2 linked regions of the Hahella sp. HNIBRBA332 genome follow. Each later gene encodes a partner of the first gene's protein in a complex. Links are inferred from orthologs where the notes say so. Each region holds a gene or a part of one and is shown in the gene's direction. Other genes may lie near its edges. The genes, in order: tsaD and tsaE.

Region 1 (8,410 bases):
GCATCCGCATGTGAGGAGGCGTCATACAAGGATTTGTTTTGGCTGACCTTTTGCTCGGCTGCTCTATCGCGAGGCACTTCCACGCCACAACGTTTCGCCAACTGCTCAACCGCTTCATTAAAGGAAAGGTGTTCTGTTTCCTTGATGAAGTTGATAGCGTCGCCGTGAGCGCCACAGCCATAGCAGTGGTAATGCGCAGGATGATTTTCGTTGTATACGTGAAAGGAGGGAGACTTTTCGTCATGAAAAGGGCAGCGACCTTGGTAGGTTGCGCCAGATTTCTTGAGATTTACCCGTTCCGCAATGAGGCTTGCGAGGTCAACCCGAGAGAGTAAGTCGTCGACAAATGCTTGAGGGATCAGACCGGCCATGACTTTAACCTATTGAATAAGAAAGTCTAGTTGCAGGGAGGCGCCTGCAACCACTCTGACCTGGCGAACTCCTGAAACAGGTCGCCGTAATATTGAGAAACTTCTGGGTGATTAAAATGGTCGCAGAAGAGATCAGGACAAAGCTTTTTTAACTTTCTGCCCGATGACCGCCATATCCGCACGTCCCTGAACCTGTGGTTTCAGGATCGCCATTACCTTCCCCATATCGCGTATCGACTCCGCGCCTGATTCATTTACCGCAGTTTGGATAAATTGATCAAGTTCTTCTTCGCTGAGCGCCTCAGGCAGAAACTCCTGAATTACGTCCAGCTCAAGCTGTTCTTTGGCGGCCAAGTCATCCCGGCCCGCGGCGGAAAATTGAGTGATGGAGTCTTTGCGTTGTTTCGTCATTTTATCCAGAACTTCGAGGACGCGAGCATCATCAACTTCAATGCGTTCGTCCACTTCGATCCGCTTAATGTCGGCCAGAATCAAACGAATAGCGCCAAGGCGATCTTTCTCCTTGCTGCGCATAGCCGATTTCATAGCGTCCGTTAAACTGTCTTTCAATGACATGGCCGAATAGTCTCTGTCCGTATTGGATATTATGAGCGAAGTAGAACTGGAAAATACAAGGCTTGTAAAAACCATAATAACGCCAACAACCCGGCCTCAATAGTATTAAGACCAGGTCAATGCGGGCGTAATTCGATTAATACAGGCGCTCGAAACGTCTTTGTTCGCGTTGAACTTTCTTCGCGTGACGTTTTACAGCTGCAGCCAACTTGCGCTTTCTTTCTGAAGTCGGCTTTTCGTAGAACTCGCGACGACGTACTTCTGAAAGAATTCCTGCCTTTTCGCATGAACGCTTAAAGCGGCGAAGGGCAACGTCAAATGGCTCGTTCTCTTTAATTTTTACGGAAGGCATATCCCCTCTCTATGATCTGCAAAAACCGAATTGGTTAAATTGTGTCAACCTAAATAGGGCGCGCATTGTAATCCTGATAGGCTGTCCTTGTAAAGGTATTGGCCTGTATAAATTCTAACAAATCTGTGCGAGCGGCGCCCAATTTAAAGGTGATTGGGATTGGAATAGTTGCCACGATGGCTATAAGATGCCCGGCTTGGGCGAGCGGCCCAGCTGGTTGCTGCTGCCAGACGTTTGGGCGTTTAGCTGGTTTTTATTGTATTGTCCTGACGTAGACGACAATCAAGAGCGTCCCGATAAGTATGGTGGCCGACCTGTACGGCGATTTGATGATGGCGGAACGGAACATGTTAGTACTGGGCATAGAAACATCCTGCGACGAAACCGGAATTGCGTTGTATGACGGAGAGCGTGGACTGTTGGCTCACACGTTGTACAGTCAGATCAAATTACATGCGGATTATGGTGGCGTAGTGCCTGAGCTGGCCTCTCGTGATCACGTGCGGAAAGTTATTCCTTTGATCGAAGAGGTGCTAAGTCAGGGGGGCGTCACCAAAGGTGATGTCGATGCTATCGCGTATACGGCGGGCCCAGGCTTGGTTGGCGCATTAATGGTGGGGGGCGCAATCGCCTCGGCGCTGGCCTACGCTTTGGATATCCCCACGATTGGCGTTCATCATATGGAAGGGCACTTGCTGGCGCCCATGTTGGAAGAAAATCCACCGGAATTTCCTTTTGTCGCTCTTTTGGTTTCTGGCGGCCATACACAGTTGGTGCGTGTTGATGGCGTCGGCGAATATGAGCTGCTAGGGGAGTCTGTTGACGACGCCGCTGGGGAAGCTTTCGATAAAGTGGCCAAAATGCTTGGCCTGGATTACCCCGGCGGCCCTCAAGTCGCCAAGTTGGCGGAGCAGGGGAATCTGCAGCGCTTTAGATTTCCTCGTCCGATGACGGATCGCCCTGGGTTGGACTTCAGTTTCAGCGGGCTTAAGACGTTTACGTTGAATACGCTTCAGGAGGCGGAAGCCAGTGGTGGCGTTGACGACAATTTGCGCGCAGATGTCGCCGCCTGCTTTCAGGAAGCTGTGGTGGAGACTATGGTGATCAAGTGCCGTCGGGCGCTCAAGCAGACTGGATTGAAACGATTGATCATGGCCGGCGGCGTCAGCGCGAATCGTCGCCTGCGGGAAAAGCTTCAACAAATGGTCAAGGGCGAGAAAGCGCAGGTGTATTATGCCCGGCCGGAATTTTGTACGGATAACGGCGCGATGATCGCTTACGCTGGCTATCAGCGTCTGGCTGCCGGACAAAGAGGAGATCTTGGCGTTGTCGCCACGCCACGCTGGCCTTTAGTGGAATTGCCTTCAATTAAAGGCTAAAGGCGCGGGAGATCAAAGCGAACGCTCTTTGCCCTTGGCCAGATTGATGATGTTCTCTCGGTGTCGAATCAGGATGAACAGCGACAATATGAGGAATAGGGCGAGATGTTCTGGATTAAGTCGCCATGCCACCCAAGGCGCCATTACCGCAGCAGTCAGCGAGGCAAGGGACGAAATTCGCTTCCAATATACGACGGCCGCCCACACTAGCGTCAAAGCGAGAGTTGTCTGCCAGGCCAGCGCCAGTCCCGCTCCCAAAACGGTGGCGACGCCTTTACCTCCCTTGAAATGATGGAATGCCGGCAGCATATGGCCGACAATCGCCGCTACGGCGGTGACGCCTTGTTCATAGGGAGAAAGCCCCAGCATGGCTGCGATGCCGACGGCGGCAGCGCCCTTGGCGGCGTCCCAGAATAGGGTAAGCGCGGCGGGAATAGGGCCGCCGAGGCGGTAAATATTAGTCGCTCCAGGATTTCCGGAGCCCGCTTCGGTGGGATCGGGGAGCTCGAAGTAACGGCATACCCAGTAGGCGCCCATGATGGAGCCGAGCAGGTAGGCGATGGATGTCGCCATAAGAAGTTGAAAAGGATGCTCCATAGGCCCCCTGCAGCTTAAAATAGATCAGACTGCGTAGATTATGAGCCATAATAGAGGTTGCTTGTCTACACCCCTTTGGTCGCTGGGGAGCGCTGCTTCCCCTGTGTATAGATGACGGGCGTATGATTAGGTGTCATGGATACAGTACTTATTGAAGGTTTGCAGGTAGACGCCATAATCGGCGTTTACGAATTTGAGAAGGGATATCAACAACGGCTTTTTGTTGATATCGAGCTGGGATGCGATATTTCTGGCGCCGCGCGTGAGGATAACCTTGATCTCACCTTGAATTACGCAGCTGTCAGCGAGCGTTTGCGTGAGTATGCCGCAGCCAGTCGCTTTCAGCTTATTGAGACTCTGGCGGAGCGGTTTGCTGAATTGCTGCAGAAAGAGTTTGGCGCGCCCTGGTTGCGTCTGACGATCCGAAAGCCCGGCGCTGTCGCGGAAGCGCGTAGCGTGGGAGTAAGAATTGAAAGAGGAGCTCGCAAGAGTGGTTAAAGTGGTTGTTGGTATTGGCAGCAATATCGACCCGGATAAGAATATTGCTCTGGCGCTGGATGCACTGGACGCACACTTTCAGGATCTGCGTTTATCGCCTGTATATGAGTCGGAAGCGATTGGGTTCACTGGCGACGCCTTTATCAATTTGGTGGCGGCGTTTTACACCGAGGAGCCGGTTGGCGCAGTGCAGCGGACCTTGAAGCAGATTGAAGCTAGCAGCGGGCGTACTGGATTGGAATCCAAGCATTCTGGGCGCACGCTGGATATCGATATCCTTACCTATGGGGATGTTGTAGGGGTAGTGGAGGGGATTGCCCTTCCGCGAGGCGAAATAACCGAGAATGCTTATGTTTTGCTGCCACTGGCGGAACTTGAGCCCAATGAGCGCCATCCAGCCTTGAAGGTCTCCTATGCGGAGTTGTGGGAAAAGTACGATCGCGCCCAGCAACTTCACAGGGTCACGTTTAGTTGGCGCGATCAGACTTTCTAGCGGAACCGGGGAAAGTTAGCTCCCGGAACCGTTGGCTTTGCGGAATTTCTCTACCAGTGCGGCGCTGGATGGGTCAAGCGCATCTGTCGACGCGCCGGTGTCCAGCAGCATGGGCAATATACTGTCGCTGAGTTGTTTGCCCAGCTCTACGCCCCACTGATCAAAAGAATTCAAATTCCAGATAACTCCCTGCACGAAAACTTTTTGTTCATACAAAGCGATCAGTGCGCCGAGCGTATGCGGATTGATTTCTTCCATCACCAGCGTGTTGCTGGGACGGTTGCCAGGAATCACTTTATGAGGCGCCAGCTCGTCTGCACGCTCTGATGACATGCCTGCGTCAAGCAGTTCCTGACGCGCTTTCTCAAGAGACTTGCCGCACATTAATGCCTGACTTTGCGCAAAGCAATTGGAGGCCAGCATGGCGTGATGGCGTCCGGCGGGCTTGTGGGATCTCAGCGGAAGTATGAAGTCCGCTGGCGTCCAGCGTGTGCCTTGATGCAGTAACTGGTGATAGGCATGCTGGCCGTTAGTGCCAGCGCCGCCCCAGATAATCGGGCCTGTGGCGTAGTCGACGCTAACCCCTGCGCGATTGACGCCTTTGCCGTTGCTTTCCATATCAACCTGTTGCAGGTGCGCAGGAAGATTCTCAAGCGTCTGGTCATAGGGCAGGATAACGTAGCTGTCCGCGCCCAGGAAATTGTGATACCAGATGCCCAGCATGCCCATCAATACCGGCATATTTTGCTCAAGCGGCGCTGTTTTGAAATGCTGATCCATGGCTTCTGCACCGGCGAGCAAATCTCTGAAGGCTTTCATACCAACCTGCAGCGCAATGGGCAAACCAATGGCGGACCATAATGAGTAGCGTCCACCCACCCAGTCCCACATCGGGAATACATTTTCCGCGTCGATACCGAAATCACGGGCGCGCTGTACGTTGCTGGAAACTGCGACAAAATGCTTGCTCAGTCCCGCTTCAGAACCGCCTTCGCGTAAATACCATTCGCGAGCGGTCATGGAGTTCGCCAGTGTCTCCTGAGTCGTGAAAGACTTGGACTGGACGATGAACAAGGTGGTTTCTGGATTCAGGTTCTCAAGGGTGTAGGCAATATCAGAGCCGTCCACATTGGAGACGAAATGGCAGCGGATGTTTTCCTGCCAATAAGGACGCAGTGCTTCCACTGCAACGCGAGGCCCCAGGTAAGAACCACCGATGCCGATACTGACGACATCGTTGATCGGCTTGCCGCTATACCCTAACCATTCGCCGCGGTGAACCTTGCTGACGAACTGCTCCATTTGCGCCAGGGCGCTGCGGATTTCTGGTTTGATATCCTGGCCATCCACCAGCACTGGCGTATCGGAGCTGTCACGTAGTGCGGTATGGAGAACCGCGCGACCTTCCGTATGGTTGATTGGCTCGCCAGCGAACATAGCGTCGATGGACTTTCTCATCCCTGCGTCTTCAGCCAGTTTTACCAGCATTTCAAGCGTGGCGGAGTTTGCTCTATTCTTGGAGTAGTCCAGAGTGAGCCCCGCCGCACTGAGAGAGTAGCTTTGAACTCTAGCGGGATCGCGGTGAAAGTAATCCAGAATATGGTCGTTGGCGGTGTCTGCAGCATGTTGCTGCAATGCCCGCCAGCTTTCTTTAGCCTTATCGTTAAGCGTTTGAGGCGTGTCTTGCATTGTTTTGAATTTCCTTGGGATTGATGATGGATATCAACCTAGGTGTACGCTGATGTTGTCGATAAGCCTTGTCGTTCCCAGATAGGCTGCCGCAAGTATCGTAATGTCGCTGTCGCTGGCGACAGCCGGAGACAGAGTGTCGCTGTTCACGATATTGAAGTAGTCAGGAACGAAGCCGGCTTCTGTCAGTTTATTGTTGGCTTCTGCGCTGATAGCGGCAAAGTCCTTGTCGCCATTTTCGATCTGCTCCGCACTTTCTTGCAGGAGCTTGTACAGCAATGGCGCCGTTTGGCGTTGTTCGGCGGAAAGGTAGCCATTGCGGGAGCTCATCGCCAGACCGTCCGCTTCCCTCAGGGTTGGGCCGCTCTCAATGACGATGGGGAGATATAGGTCGCGGGTCATTTTGCGGATGACCGCCAATTGCTGAAAGTCTTTTTCACCAAATATGGCGACATCCGGCTGCACCATGTTGAACAGCATGGATACGACGGTCGTGACGCCAGTAAAGTGCCCGGGACGGCTGGCGCCGCAGTGAAGCTCGCTCAGCGCCGGTGTAATGACTTTGGTGTGGCGCTCCAATCCCTCGGGGTACAGCTGATTGACTTCCGGAGTGAACAAAAGATGGTTGCCGGCGGCGACCAACTTTTCTTTGTCTGCGTCCAGGGTTCTCGGATACTTATCCAGATCCTCGTTTGCCCCGAATTGCAGCGGGTTAACAAAAATGGAAGTCACCACATAGTCGCACACCTCCTTGGCTTGTTTGACAAGGCTGACGTGTCCCGCGTGCAAATTGCCCATAGTGGGCACCAGTCCGATGCGTTTCCCTTGCGTGCGCTGCTGCCGGATTGCGGCGCGCAGGTCTTTAATCCTGTGGATGGTGATCATATGTTGAAGCTGTGCTCCTCCGCCGGAAATGCGCCGCTCTTAACGGCTTCCACGTAACCCTTAAACGCTACTTGAATAGAATCGGAACCGGCAAGGAAGTTTTTGACGAACTTCGGTTTTTTGCCTGCGCCGACTCCTAAAAGATCGTGCATAACCAGTACTTGCCCGTCAGTGTATGGGCCTGCTCCAATGCCGACGACCGGCGCGCAGACTTCTTCCGTCAATTGCTTGGCGAGCTTGGTAGGTACGCATTCCAGCAATAATATGTCAGCGCCGGCTTGTTCCAAAGCCTTGGCGTCTTCCAGCATCAACTGGGCCTGGCTTGCTTCTTTGCCTTGCACTTTGTAGCCGCCGAACTTGTTGACGGATTGCGGCGTTAGCCCCAAATGAGCGCATACTGGGACGCCTTGGCGGGAAAGATGGGCAATGGCGTCACAAAGCCAGGCTCCGCCTTCCAGTTTCACCATGTGCGCGCCCGCCTGCATGAGCTGCTTGGCCCCGGCCATAGCCTGCTCTGGCGTGCCGTAACTCATAAAAGGCATGTCGGCGATGATAAACGCGTTGCGCGCGCCGCGTTTGACCGACGCCGTATGGTAAACCATGTCTTCCAGGCGAACTGGAACTGTGCTGTCGTGACCCTGTAAAACCATGCCGAGCGAATCGCCGACCAATATTACCTCAACGCCTGCCTGATCCATTTCGTAGGCGAAGGTGGCGTCGTAGGCGGTCATTACCGCGAATTTTTCGGATTTTTTCTTGAGGTCCAGGAGGGTGCTCAGAGTGATGGACATGCAATCATCCTGTACTGTTGGAGGCAATAGACTAAATGGAAACCTGACGTGAATAAAGTCCCGGATGCGTTGAGGCGTCGTTGCGCCCTACTGAATACGCTCAATGCCTTCTTGCGGTAAGGTCGCAAGCAGGGCGGATATCGATCCGATGCCCGGAATGACGCAGTTCGGCGCAATTTCAGCTAGGGGAATTATAACGAAGTTACGTTCGTGCATGGCGTAGTGAGGTATGGTCAGTACGTCGCTGTCGATGACTTGTTCGCCAAATAACAGCAAATCCAGGTCCAGGGTTCTGGGGCTCCAGCGCTCGCCTTGGCGTACGCGGCCTTGATTGTTCTCGATCGTCTGTAGCTCACGCAACAGGGCGAGAGGCTCCAGACTGGTTTCCAATTGCGCGACGGCGTTGACATACCAGGGCTGATCAGGCGCGCCGAGCGGCGCACTGCGATACAGGCTGGACGCCTGCAGTAATTGGACGCCGGATATGTCTTCTAAAGCACTTAGAGCCTGGTGCAGCTGTTGTTCAGGCAGGCTTAGGTTGCTGCCCAGGCCGACAAAGCAGATTGTCATTGCGACGGCGCACTGTTGTTGGTGCGGCGTGGTCGTCTGCGCGGACGTCTGCGCCCACCGGAGCCATCCCGTTTAGGGCCTTGCTGCTGTAATTTGCTGCGCCCCTGGTCATCGGCTTCCTGATAGCGCGTCCACCATTCGCCAAGTCCTTGCAGGTCTTCTCCGCTTTGTTCGCGTAAGACCAGGAAGTCGTAGGCGGCGCGGAAGCG
Region 2 (8,424 bases), 6.3 Mb from region 1 along the record:
GTCCCAACAGAATTTTATTGGTGGCGGTAACGGGAGGCAGCGGTTTTTTAACCAACTGATCCACCCACGCCATGGATTGTTGGGGCGGTGCGGTATCCTGCATAAGTATTTGTGAAATCGCCGGTTTTGAACTTAACTATCAATATAAAAGTAGTTAATAGTGACTGCCTTGTCACTTCAGCAGAGAATGTTCCTGGTATGCTTTTAATTCTTGGAGTGATCGTCGTTCTGGCCAGCGTGTTGGGCGGATATGTGTTGTCGCACGGGGAACTGGCCGCCCTGTGGCAGCCTTTCGAGTTAATTATCATCTGCGGCGCGGCGTTTGGCGCCTTTCTTATTTCCAACCCCTTCAAAGTCATCAAACAGATCCTTCAATCCATTCCGAAAATGATCATGGGGTCGCCCTTCAATCGGGTAGTGTATATGGATCTGCTCAGTTTGATGTACGACCTGTTTGATAAAGCGCGGCGCTCCGGCGTTATGGCGATAGAAGCGGACGTGGACGATCCTCTCAACAGTGAAATTTTCAATCGTTATCCCGCCATTGTGCGCATGGATAAACTGCGTGATTTCATTACCGATTATCTGCGCATAGTGAGCACCGGCAATATGGCTCCCCATGAGTTAGAGGGCTTGATGGACATGGAGCTGGAAACCCGGATGCAGGAGCTGGAGAAGCCCGCCGATGCAGTTAATCGTGTGGCTGACGCCCTGCCAGGGTTCGGGATTGTCGCCGCCGTATTGGGGATCGTAATCACGATGAAATCTCTGGGAGGACCGCCTGATGAATTGGGTGTGCATGTCGCCGCCGCTCTGGTTGGGACCTTTCTGGGGATCTTGGCGGCCTATGGGTTTGTCGGCCCCGCCTCTCACGCGATGCATAACTTGGCGGCGCAGGAAATCAAAGCCTATGAGTGCGTCAAGGTCAGCATACTGGCGACCATGACCGGCCTGGCGCCGCAGTTGGCTATCGAATTTGGACGCAAGGCCCTGAACTCGGACGTACGTCCGAGTTTTCAGGAACTTAACGATTACGTCCGCTCCAAATAGGTGGCGGCGGTCATGTCTGAAGCGCACTGGGTGGAGTGTAAAGGAGGTGGGGCATGATGGAGGAACGCCCGCCGATTATCGTCCGTCGCGTCCGCAAAGGTCATCACGCCCACGGCGGCGCCTGGAAGGTGGCGTTCGCGGATTTCGCCACTGCCATGATGGCGTTTTTCCTGGTGTTATGGCTGAGCGAGGCCGCCACTGAAGATCAGAAAGAAGCGATCTCTGGTTATTTCACCGATCCTGTTGGTTTTGAACAAGGCGGCAGCCCTTATGTAATCGACCTCGAAGGCAGTGTCACGGTTACTGTGACTCAAGATACCGCCGGTAAGCCGCAGGATCAGCCAGATGTGCGCATGCGTGAGGACACTATTCAGGACCTCGCGGCGCAACTTGAACAGCAGAAGCTGACCCGGCTGATGCAGGAAATCATGACGCAGATAGAGAAAAACCCCAAATTGAATGCATTCAAGGATCAGCTATTGCTGGATATCACGGATGAAGGCTTGCGTATTCAGATAGTCGACAAACGGCAACGCCCGATGTTCGACAGCGGCCGCTCAGAACTCAGACCCTACTTCGAAGATATTTTGTTCGAACTGGCGAAAAGCATCGCTAAAGTCAGGAATAAGATCAGCGTTTCCGGCCATACCGATGCTCAGCCTTTTCTGGGCAGAGACAACTACAGTAATTGGGAGCTTTCGGCGGACCGAGCCAATGCCGCGCGCCGCGCCTTGGTGGAAGGAGGGCTGCCGGAGGGGCGCATGGCGCGGGTGGTCGGATTGGCGTCCTCTGTGCTGTTTGATGAAAAAGAGCCCTATAACCCGGTCAATCGCCGCATTTCTATTTTAGTCCTGAATAAAAAGACGCAAGAGGATATCGAAGACGCTGAACATGCTGACAGCGCCTATTCCACGCCAGATTTACTGGAAGAGCTGGATCGTACTCTGGACCGACAGGGCCGCAAACCAGAATTTGATCCAGACAAAGATCTGCCCGTAGACGATAAGCCCGCGCCGAACGCAGACGGATTGACCTGGTGATCAGCCTTACAAGTTCTCCTCGTGGATGTCCTGCTCCTGCAGTGACTCTCTGATGCGTAGAAAGCTCTCCATCCGGCTGGCGAGAATCTCGCCGCTTTCCTGCGCTGACTGCAGGGCGCAGCCGGGCTCCTGGATATGCCGGCAGTTACGGAAGCGGCAATGGCCCAGATGAGGACGAAATTCGACGAAGCCGTCCTCCAGGGTGCGCTCATCAATATGCCACAAGCCGAACTCCCGGATGCCAGGGGAGTCGATCAAATCGCCGCCGGACGGAAGGTGAAACAATTTGGCTGTAGTAGTGGTGTGCGTGCCTTTGCGAACATTTTCTGAGAGGTCGCCAACTTTAACGTCCTCGTCCGGCAGCAGCATTTTGATCAATGAGGATTTCCCAACCCCTGATTGCCCCACAAAGATGCTGGTCTTATGGGCAAGGTGTTGCTTGAGGTCATCCAGGCCGGATTGAGTGTTAGTGGATGCGTCGATCCATTCGTAGCCCAATTGCTGGTATTGATCCTTGAACTGTTGCAGTGTGTCGCGGTTGGCGTCGTTGATCAGATCCTGCTTATTAAGAATGATCAGCGGGGGAATGCCAACGGCTTCGGACGCCACCAGATAGCGATCAACCAGATTGTGATGAGGCTCAGGCTCCGCGGCTATGACGATTAGAATCTGATCAATGTTGGCGGCGATAGGCTTCAGCTGACCGAATTTGTCTGGGCGCTTTAAAGCCGACTCGCGGGGTTGTCTGGCGACAATGACGCCGGAATTGTCCGGGGCGGCCCGCCAGATCACTTGGTCGCCAGTGACCAGGGAGTCAATATTGGCGCGAACGTAACAGCGAAATATCTGACCTGCGTGAGGCGGCTCCAGCGCTTCGACCGCCAGTTGCTGGCCGTAATGGGCGATGATCAGCCCCTCTTGCTCCGCTGACAGTTCTCCTCCGCTCAGTTGACTTTCCAGTTGCGTTTCCTTGCGGGTTGCACGTTTGGTGCGCTCGTCCTGGATCTTCTGGATACGCCATTTTTGCTGTTTGCTGAGTTTTCGCTTCGCCATAATAGGGGGGCTTAACTATCCTATGAACTACACTAGTTTAATATACAGCCTGATGGCCTCGGGTATGCATGCTGCTGGCGACGTAAGGCTTACAAACGGTTATGGATGCCGCTACACTGCCTGATTTTTCTGATGTCGCCGTTTGACGCCGGTGCTACTGTAAAACGATGGAGAAGTTATGTCACGTCGCGATAACCTGATTTGGATCGACTTGGAGATGACCGGGCTGGATCCTGACTCGGACCGAATTATTGAAATGGCGGTGATCGTTACCACCAGCAACCTGGAATTGGTCGCCGAAGGACCGGTTATCGCAGTGCATCAGCCAGACAGCGTTATGGCGCTGATGGATGACTGGAATCGTAATACACATGGGACCAGTGGTCTGACGGACCGGGTCAAGGCCAGCACAATCGGAGAAGCTGAGGCGGAAAAACAGATGCTGGATTTTCTGGCGCAGCATGTGGATGCAGGTTGCTCTCCCATGTGCGGCAACTCCATTGGACAGGACCGCCGCTTTCTGGCCCGTTATATGAAGGACCTGGAGAAATTTTTCCATTACCGCAATCTGGATGTCAGTACGTTGAAAGAGCTGGCCCGTCGCTGGCGGCCGGAAGTGGCTGCGGGCATCAAGAAAAAAGGCTCGCATCAGGCGTTGGAGGACATCAGAGAGTCTGTAGAAGAATTGCGTTACTACCGCGAACACTTCCTGCGTTTAACGGACTGAATATTTTTCCGCTTCCTGCCGCTCCGTTGCATCCGCGAGCGGCTCGCCATGTCGCGCCAGCGCCCAGCGCACATGCTCCTGAACGATGGCGGAAGGGTGCGATAACTTATCCTTCAATGCGGCAATAATCTCTGGCGACGTCGGCGCATTGCCCAGCGCCACAGCGATATTGCGCAGCCAGCTTTCATGTCCTGTGCGACGTATCGCAGATCCTTCGGTGTTGCTGAGGAATTCTTCCTCTGTCCATGCAAATAACTCCAGTAATTCCGCGCTGTCGAGACGATGGCGGGGCGAGAAGTCCTTTTCGCCGGTAAGTCGGGAAAACTTGTTCCAGGGGCAAACCATTTGGCAATCGTCGCAGCCAAAGATGCGGTTGCCCATCATCGGGCGGAGTTCTTCGGGTATTTCGCCCTTAAGCTCTATCGTTAGATAGGAAATGCAGCGCCGTGCGTCCAGAACATTGGGCGCCACAAATGCTTTAGTGGGGCATAAATCCAGGCAGGCGCTGCAACTTCCACAATGGTTTTTGGGGTAGGGCGGGTCGACGGGCAGGGGCAGGTCAGTGAACAGCTCGCCAAGGAAGAAGTAAGATCCCGCTTTGGGGTTGATCAGCATGGTGTTTTTGCCGATCCAGCCCAGCCCAGCCTTTTGCGCCAACGCCCGTTCCAGCACCGGCGCGCTGTCGACGAAGACCCGATAGGCGGACTCCGCAATTTCTTCCTGGATGCGCTTGCCCAGCTGGGCGAGGCGTTTACGCATAAGTTTGTGATAGTCTCTGCCGACGGCGTAGCGGGAGACGTAGGCGGATTGGTCTTGCTCCAGGAGTGCTTGCGCTACCCCTTTGCTTTCCGGCCAATAGTCCATGCGCACACTGATGACGCGCAGTGTGCCGGGCAGCAGTTCCGCTGGACGACTGCGCTTGTCGCCATGGTCGGCCATATATCCCATGGAGCCATGATAGCCCTTGCTCAGCCAGTCTTTGAGCGCATCTTCGTGGCGGCCGAGATTCACATCAGTGACGCCGCACTGCTGAAATCCCAGCTCTTGCGCCCATCCTTTGATGTCGCCCGCCAACTGGTTAAGTTGAGATTGGCTGTAAGTATCGTTCGTCATAAGTTACCGCTTTAATCCAGGGGGCTATTGTGACACATCGGCGCATGGTTGTTTACGAAATGGTCTTTTTCGAGTATTTTGCTAAAATTTACATATGTATAGCGCTATTAATTGAAGTGGATTCTTGAAATGTCACCTGCGCGGGTTTCCCATCCTATGTCGAAGGGCCTATACACGGCGGCGCAAGTGCGTCAGCTCGACGCGTTGGCCATACAGTCCATGGCGGCTGAAAACGGCTATGAACTGATGCAACGGGCGGGGCGTTCGGCGTTTCGCGCGCTGATGCGTCGTTGGCCTGAGGCGGCGAGATTGACTCTTTTCTGCGGTGGCGGCAATAACGGCGGCGATGGCTATGTGGTGGCCGAACTGGCGCGCCGTCATCACTTACAGGTCGAAGTATTCGCGTTGAGCGATCCTCAGAAATTGCAAGGTGAGGCGTCCCAGGCCTATGCGAGTTGCCGCGCGGCCGGTGTTGACGTGGCTATGTGGTCCCCTGATTCTTCTATAAGTGGCGACCTCGTGGTCGACGCTATGCTGGGGACCGGACTATCCGGCGCGGTGCGCGCTGACTATGCAGCGGCGATTAACGCCATCAATGCGGCCGGCAAGCCGATCATCGCCTTGGATATTCCCTCCGGCTTGTGCGCGGACACCGGTATGCCTCTGGGGGCAACCGTGAACGCGGCGATGACGGTGACCTTTATCGGTACGAAGCGGGGGTTGCTGACAGGCGAGGCGCCTGACTATGCCGGCGAGCTTGTGTTTGACGACCTGGATGTTCCCGCTGACATTTACAGTAAGATCCCGGCGGCCTGCCGACGTTCTGATTTTTCACAGGCTGTCGACTTAATGCCTGTTAGAATGCCATCGTCGCACAAAGGTATGTTTGGCCGAGTTCTAGTGGTTGGCGGCGATACTGGTTTTGGCGGGGCGGCGATCATGGCGGCGGAAGCAGCTTATCGCGCTGGTTGTGGCCTGGTGTCCTGCGCCACCCGCGCCGCACATGTTGGCGCAGGGCTATCTCGACTACCCGAAGTCATGTTTCGGGAAATCAACAGTCGGGGAGAGCTGTTGGCCATGCTGGAGTTGGCGGATGTGGTCGCCCTGGGCCCTGGGTTAGGCAAAGAGCCTTGGGGACAAATGTGCCTGCAAACATGCCTCGACGCTGACAAACCTATGGTCGTCGACGCTGACGCCCTGAATATGATCGCCACTCGTAAGCATCGGCTCAATCCGCGCTCTTTAATGACGCCGCATCCAGGAGAGGCGGCGCGTTTGCTGGAGTGCTCGGTGGCGGAGGTGATGCGGGATCGCTTTGCGGCGGCGCGAGATTTGGCGAAGGCCTATAATTGTCATGTTTTATTGAAGGGCGTAGGGACAGTGCTGGCGGCGCCGGATCAAGACGAACTGGTGGTCGTACAGGCGGGCAACCCGGGAATGGCGTGCGGCGGTATGGGCGATGTGTTAACGGGCCTTGCGGCGGGATTATTGGCGCAGGGCATGACTCCATTGGCGGCGGCTGAACTGGCGGCGGCCTGGCATGGCGCGGCGGCGGACTCCGCGACGGAAAGTGTAGCGCAGGCCTCTCTAATGGCCGGCGACTTATTAAAGCAGTTAGGGGCGGTAATGCGTGAGGCGACGGTATGACGCAGATGCTTTCATCCAGGCAGGTAGTGGCTCCTGATGAAGAGGCGATGGCGGTATTGGGCGATGAGTTGTCGCAATGCTTTGCTGCGCCCGGCGTGGTCTATTTGCAAGGACAATTAGGCGCGGGCAAAACCACGCTGACGCGCGCCATGATGCGTGGCATGGGATATTCAGGTTTGGTTAAGAGTCCCACCTATACTCTGGTCGAACCTTATCAGTTGGAAGATAAGCTGGTTTTTCATTTTGACCTGTATCGATTAGCGGACCCGGAGGAGCTGGAGTTTCTCGGCATCCGCGACTATTTCCATGAAAATTCGATTTGTTTGGTGGAGTGGCCTGATAAAGGCGCTCCATTGTTGCCGGAGCCTGACCTGACGGTGGATATTCAAGTGTTGATGAAAGGCCGCAGAATCAAACTGCTGGCGCACACCACGCGAGGCTGTCAGTGGCTGGAGGCGTATGATGCAAAGCAGCAGTCCCGGGAGTAACGACTATACTGGGCAATGAGGTTTACAAGATGACAGTAGCGCTCAGACTGATATTACTCAGTGTGATACTGATTTCTTCCATTGCAGGAGCGGCCACGGTCAGTAATGTCCGTGTCTGGCCGGCGCCGGACCATACTCGTTTGGTTTTTGATATGAGTGGACCAGTGGATCACAAGGTGTTCGCTTTGTCGAAACCGGATCGACTGGTGATTGATATTTCGCAGGCTACTTTGGAGACTGACTTTTCTGCCGTCAGTTACGAAGGGACGCCAATTCAACGCATCCGTAGCGCCCGTCGCGGCGCCAAGGATTTGCGCGTCGTGCTGGACCTTAGGGAGGGCGTGAATCCGAAAAGTTTCGCGTTGCAGCCGAATGACCAATATGGACATCGTTTGGTTATCGATCTGTATGGATCGGGAGGCGCGCAGCAGGTCAAGAAGCAGGCTGATGATCATACGCAGAAGCGCGATATTGTGGTTGTGATCGACGCCGGCCATGGTGGTGAAGACCCGGGAGCCCTTGGTCCTAAAGGCGTTCGCGAGAAGGACGTGGTGCTCGCGATTTCACGTGAGTTGCAGGCGTTGTTGGATCAAGAGCGTGGCTTTTCCAGTCGTCTGACGCGTAAAGGCGATTACTTTGTGCCTTTGCGCAACCGTACTGCGCTGGCTCGTGAATATAACGCCGACTTGCTGGTTTCCGTGCATGCGGACGCCTTCAAGAGCCCGGATGCTAATGGCGCCTCCGTGTATGCGCTTTCCAAACGCGGCGCCACCAGTGAAACGGCGCGTTGGCTGGCGGAGAAGGAAAATACGTCTGACTTGATTGGCGGTGTTGGCGGGGTGAGCCTGGAGGATAAGGATCAGGTGCTGGCCGGCGTGTTGTTGGACCTGTCCATGACCGCCAGCCTGAAGGCCAGCCTTACTGTGGGCGACAGCGTGTTGAGGTCTGTAGGCGGCGTATCTCGTCTGCATAAGAAAAGAGTGGAGCAGGCGGGGTTCGTGGTGTTGAAGTCCCCGGATATTCCCTCCATCCTGGTGGAGACGGGGTTTATCTCCAACCCCTCCGAAGCTCAGCGACTGAAAACCAGTAAGTACCAAAAGAAAATTGCAGCGGCAATATATGGTGGGCTGCAAAAGTATTTTGTCGATGCGCCGCCGCCGGGTACCTTGCTGGCTTGGAAAAAGCAGTCAGGGCAAGGCAAGTTGGGGCAGACATATGTCATCGAGAAGGGCGATACGCTCAGCAGCATCGCCCAGAGAAACAACATCAGTCTTAACGATCTGATGAGTCATAACGGGCTGACTAC

What was found.
Region 2: the proteins of tsaD (region 1) and tsaE are in contact, whole or in part, in a crystal structure (PDB 6N9A), measured with the Thermotoga maritima proteins. The link is inferred for Hahella sp. HNIBRBA332 from one-to-one orthologs. Residues at the interface, in WP_004082750.1 of Thermotoga maritima: Cys10, Asp11, Arg49, His50, Leu82, Gly84, Gly135, Gly136, Glu154, Thr155, Leu156, Asp157, Asp158, Ser159, Glu162, Asp165, Lys166, Arg169, Leu170, Tyr175, Lys213, Thr214, Leu217, Tyr218, Gln221, Arg222, Asn324; in WP_004082108.1 of Thermotoga maritima: Leu37, Gly38, Lys46, Lys57, Val59, Lys60, Ser61, Thr63, Phe64, Thr65, Leu66, Met67, Val69, Pro71, Tyr82, Arg83, Leu84, Asp86, Asp88, Phe89, Asp93, Ile128, Asp130, Glu131, Arg134.

The regions. Positions count from the first base shown.
Region 1 is NZ_CP132203.1:6,494,183-6,502,592, forward strand. The notes cover bases 890-3,662. They hold tsaD (tRNA (adenosine(37)-N6)-threonylcarbamoyltransferase complex transferase subunit TsaD), read left to right. Parts: upstream 890-1,646; coding sequence 1,647-2,678; downstream 2,679-3,662. Other genes in these bases: O5O45_RS28850 (GatB/YqeY domain-containing protein), read right to left, coding at 890-947; rpsU (30S ribosomal protein S21), read right to left, coding at 1,084-1,299; plsY (glycerol-3-phosphate 1-O-acyltransferase PlsY), read right to left, coding at 2,691-3,275; folB (dihydroneopterin aldolase), read left to right, coding at 3,411-3,662. Also shown: dnaG (DNA primase), read right to left, coding at 1-371; more of O5O45_RS28850, read right to left, coding at 504-889; more of folB, read left to right, coding at 3,663-3,773; folK (2-amino-4-hydroxy-6-hydroxymethyldihydropteridine diphosphokinase), read left to right, coding at 3,745-4,266; pgi (glucose-6-phosphate isomerase), read right to left, coding at 4,282-5,955; panC (pantoate--beta-alanine ligase), read right to left, coding at 5,989-6,840; panB (3-methyl-2-oxobutanoate hydroxymethyltransferase), read right to left, coding at 6,837-7,631; folK (2-amino-4-hydroxy-6-hydroxymethyldihydropteridine diphosphokinase), read right to left, coding at 7,719-8,201; polynucleotide adenylyltransferase PcnB, read right to left, coding at 8,198-8,410.
Region 2 is NZ_CP132203.1:201,438-209,861, forward strand. What follows is about bases 5,590-8,376. They hold tsaE (tRNA (adenosine(37)-N6)-threonylcarbamoyltransferase complex ATPase subunit type 1 TsaE), read left to right. Parts: upstream 5,590-6,635; coding sequence 6,636-7,118; downstream 7,119-8,376. Other genes in these bases: O5O45_RS01075 (NAD(P)H-hydrate dehydratase), read left to right, coding at 5,590-6,630; O5O45_RS01085 (N-acetylmuramoyl-L-alanine amidase), read left to right, coding at 7,148-8,376. Outside these bases: O5O45_RS01045 (HDOD domain-containing protein), read right to left, coding at 1-103; flagellar motor stator protein MotA, read left to right, coding at 199-1,050; flagellar motor protein MotB, read left to right, coding at 1,104-2,090; small ribosomal subunit biogenesis GTPase RsgA, read right to left, coding at 2,097-3,143; orn (oligoribonuclease), read left to right, coding at 3,322-3,870; tRNA epoxyqueuosine(34) reductase QueG, read right to left, coding at 3,859-4,983; more of O5O45_RS01075, read left to right, coding at 5,140-5,589; more of O5O45_RS01085, read left to right, coding at 8,377-8,424. UniProt on the Escherichia coli protein: Required for the formation of a threonylcarbamoyl group on adenosine at position 37 (t(6)A37) in tRNAs that read codons beginning with adenine.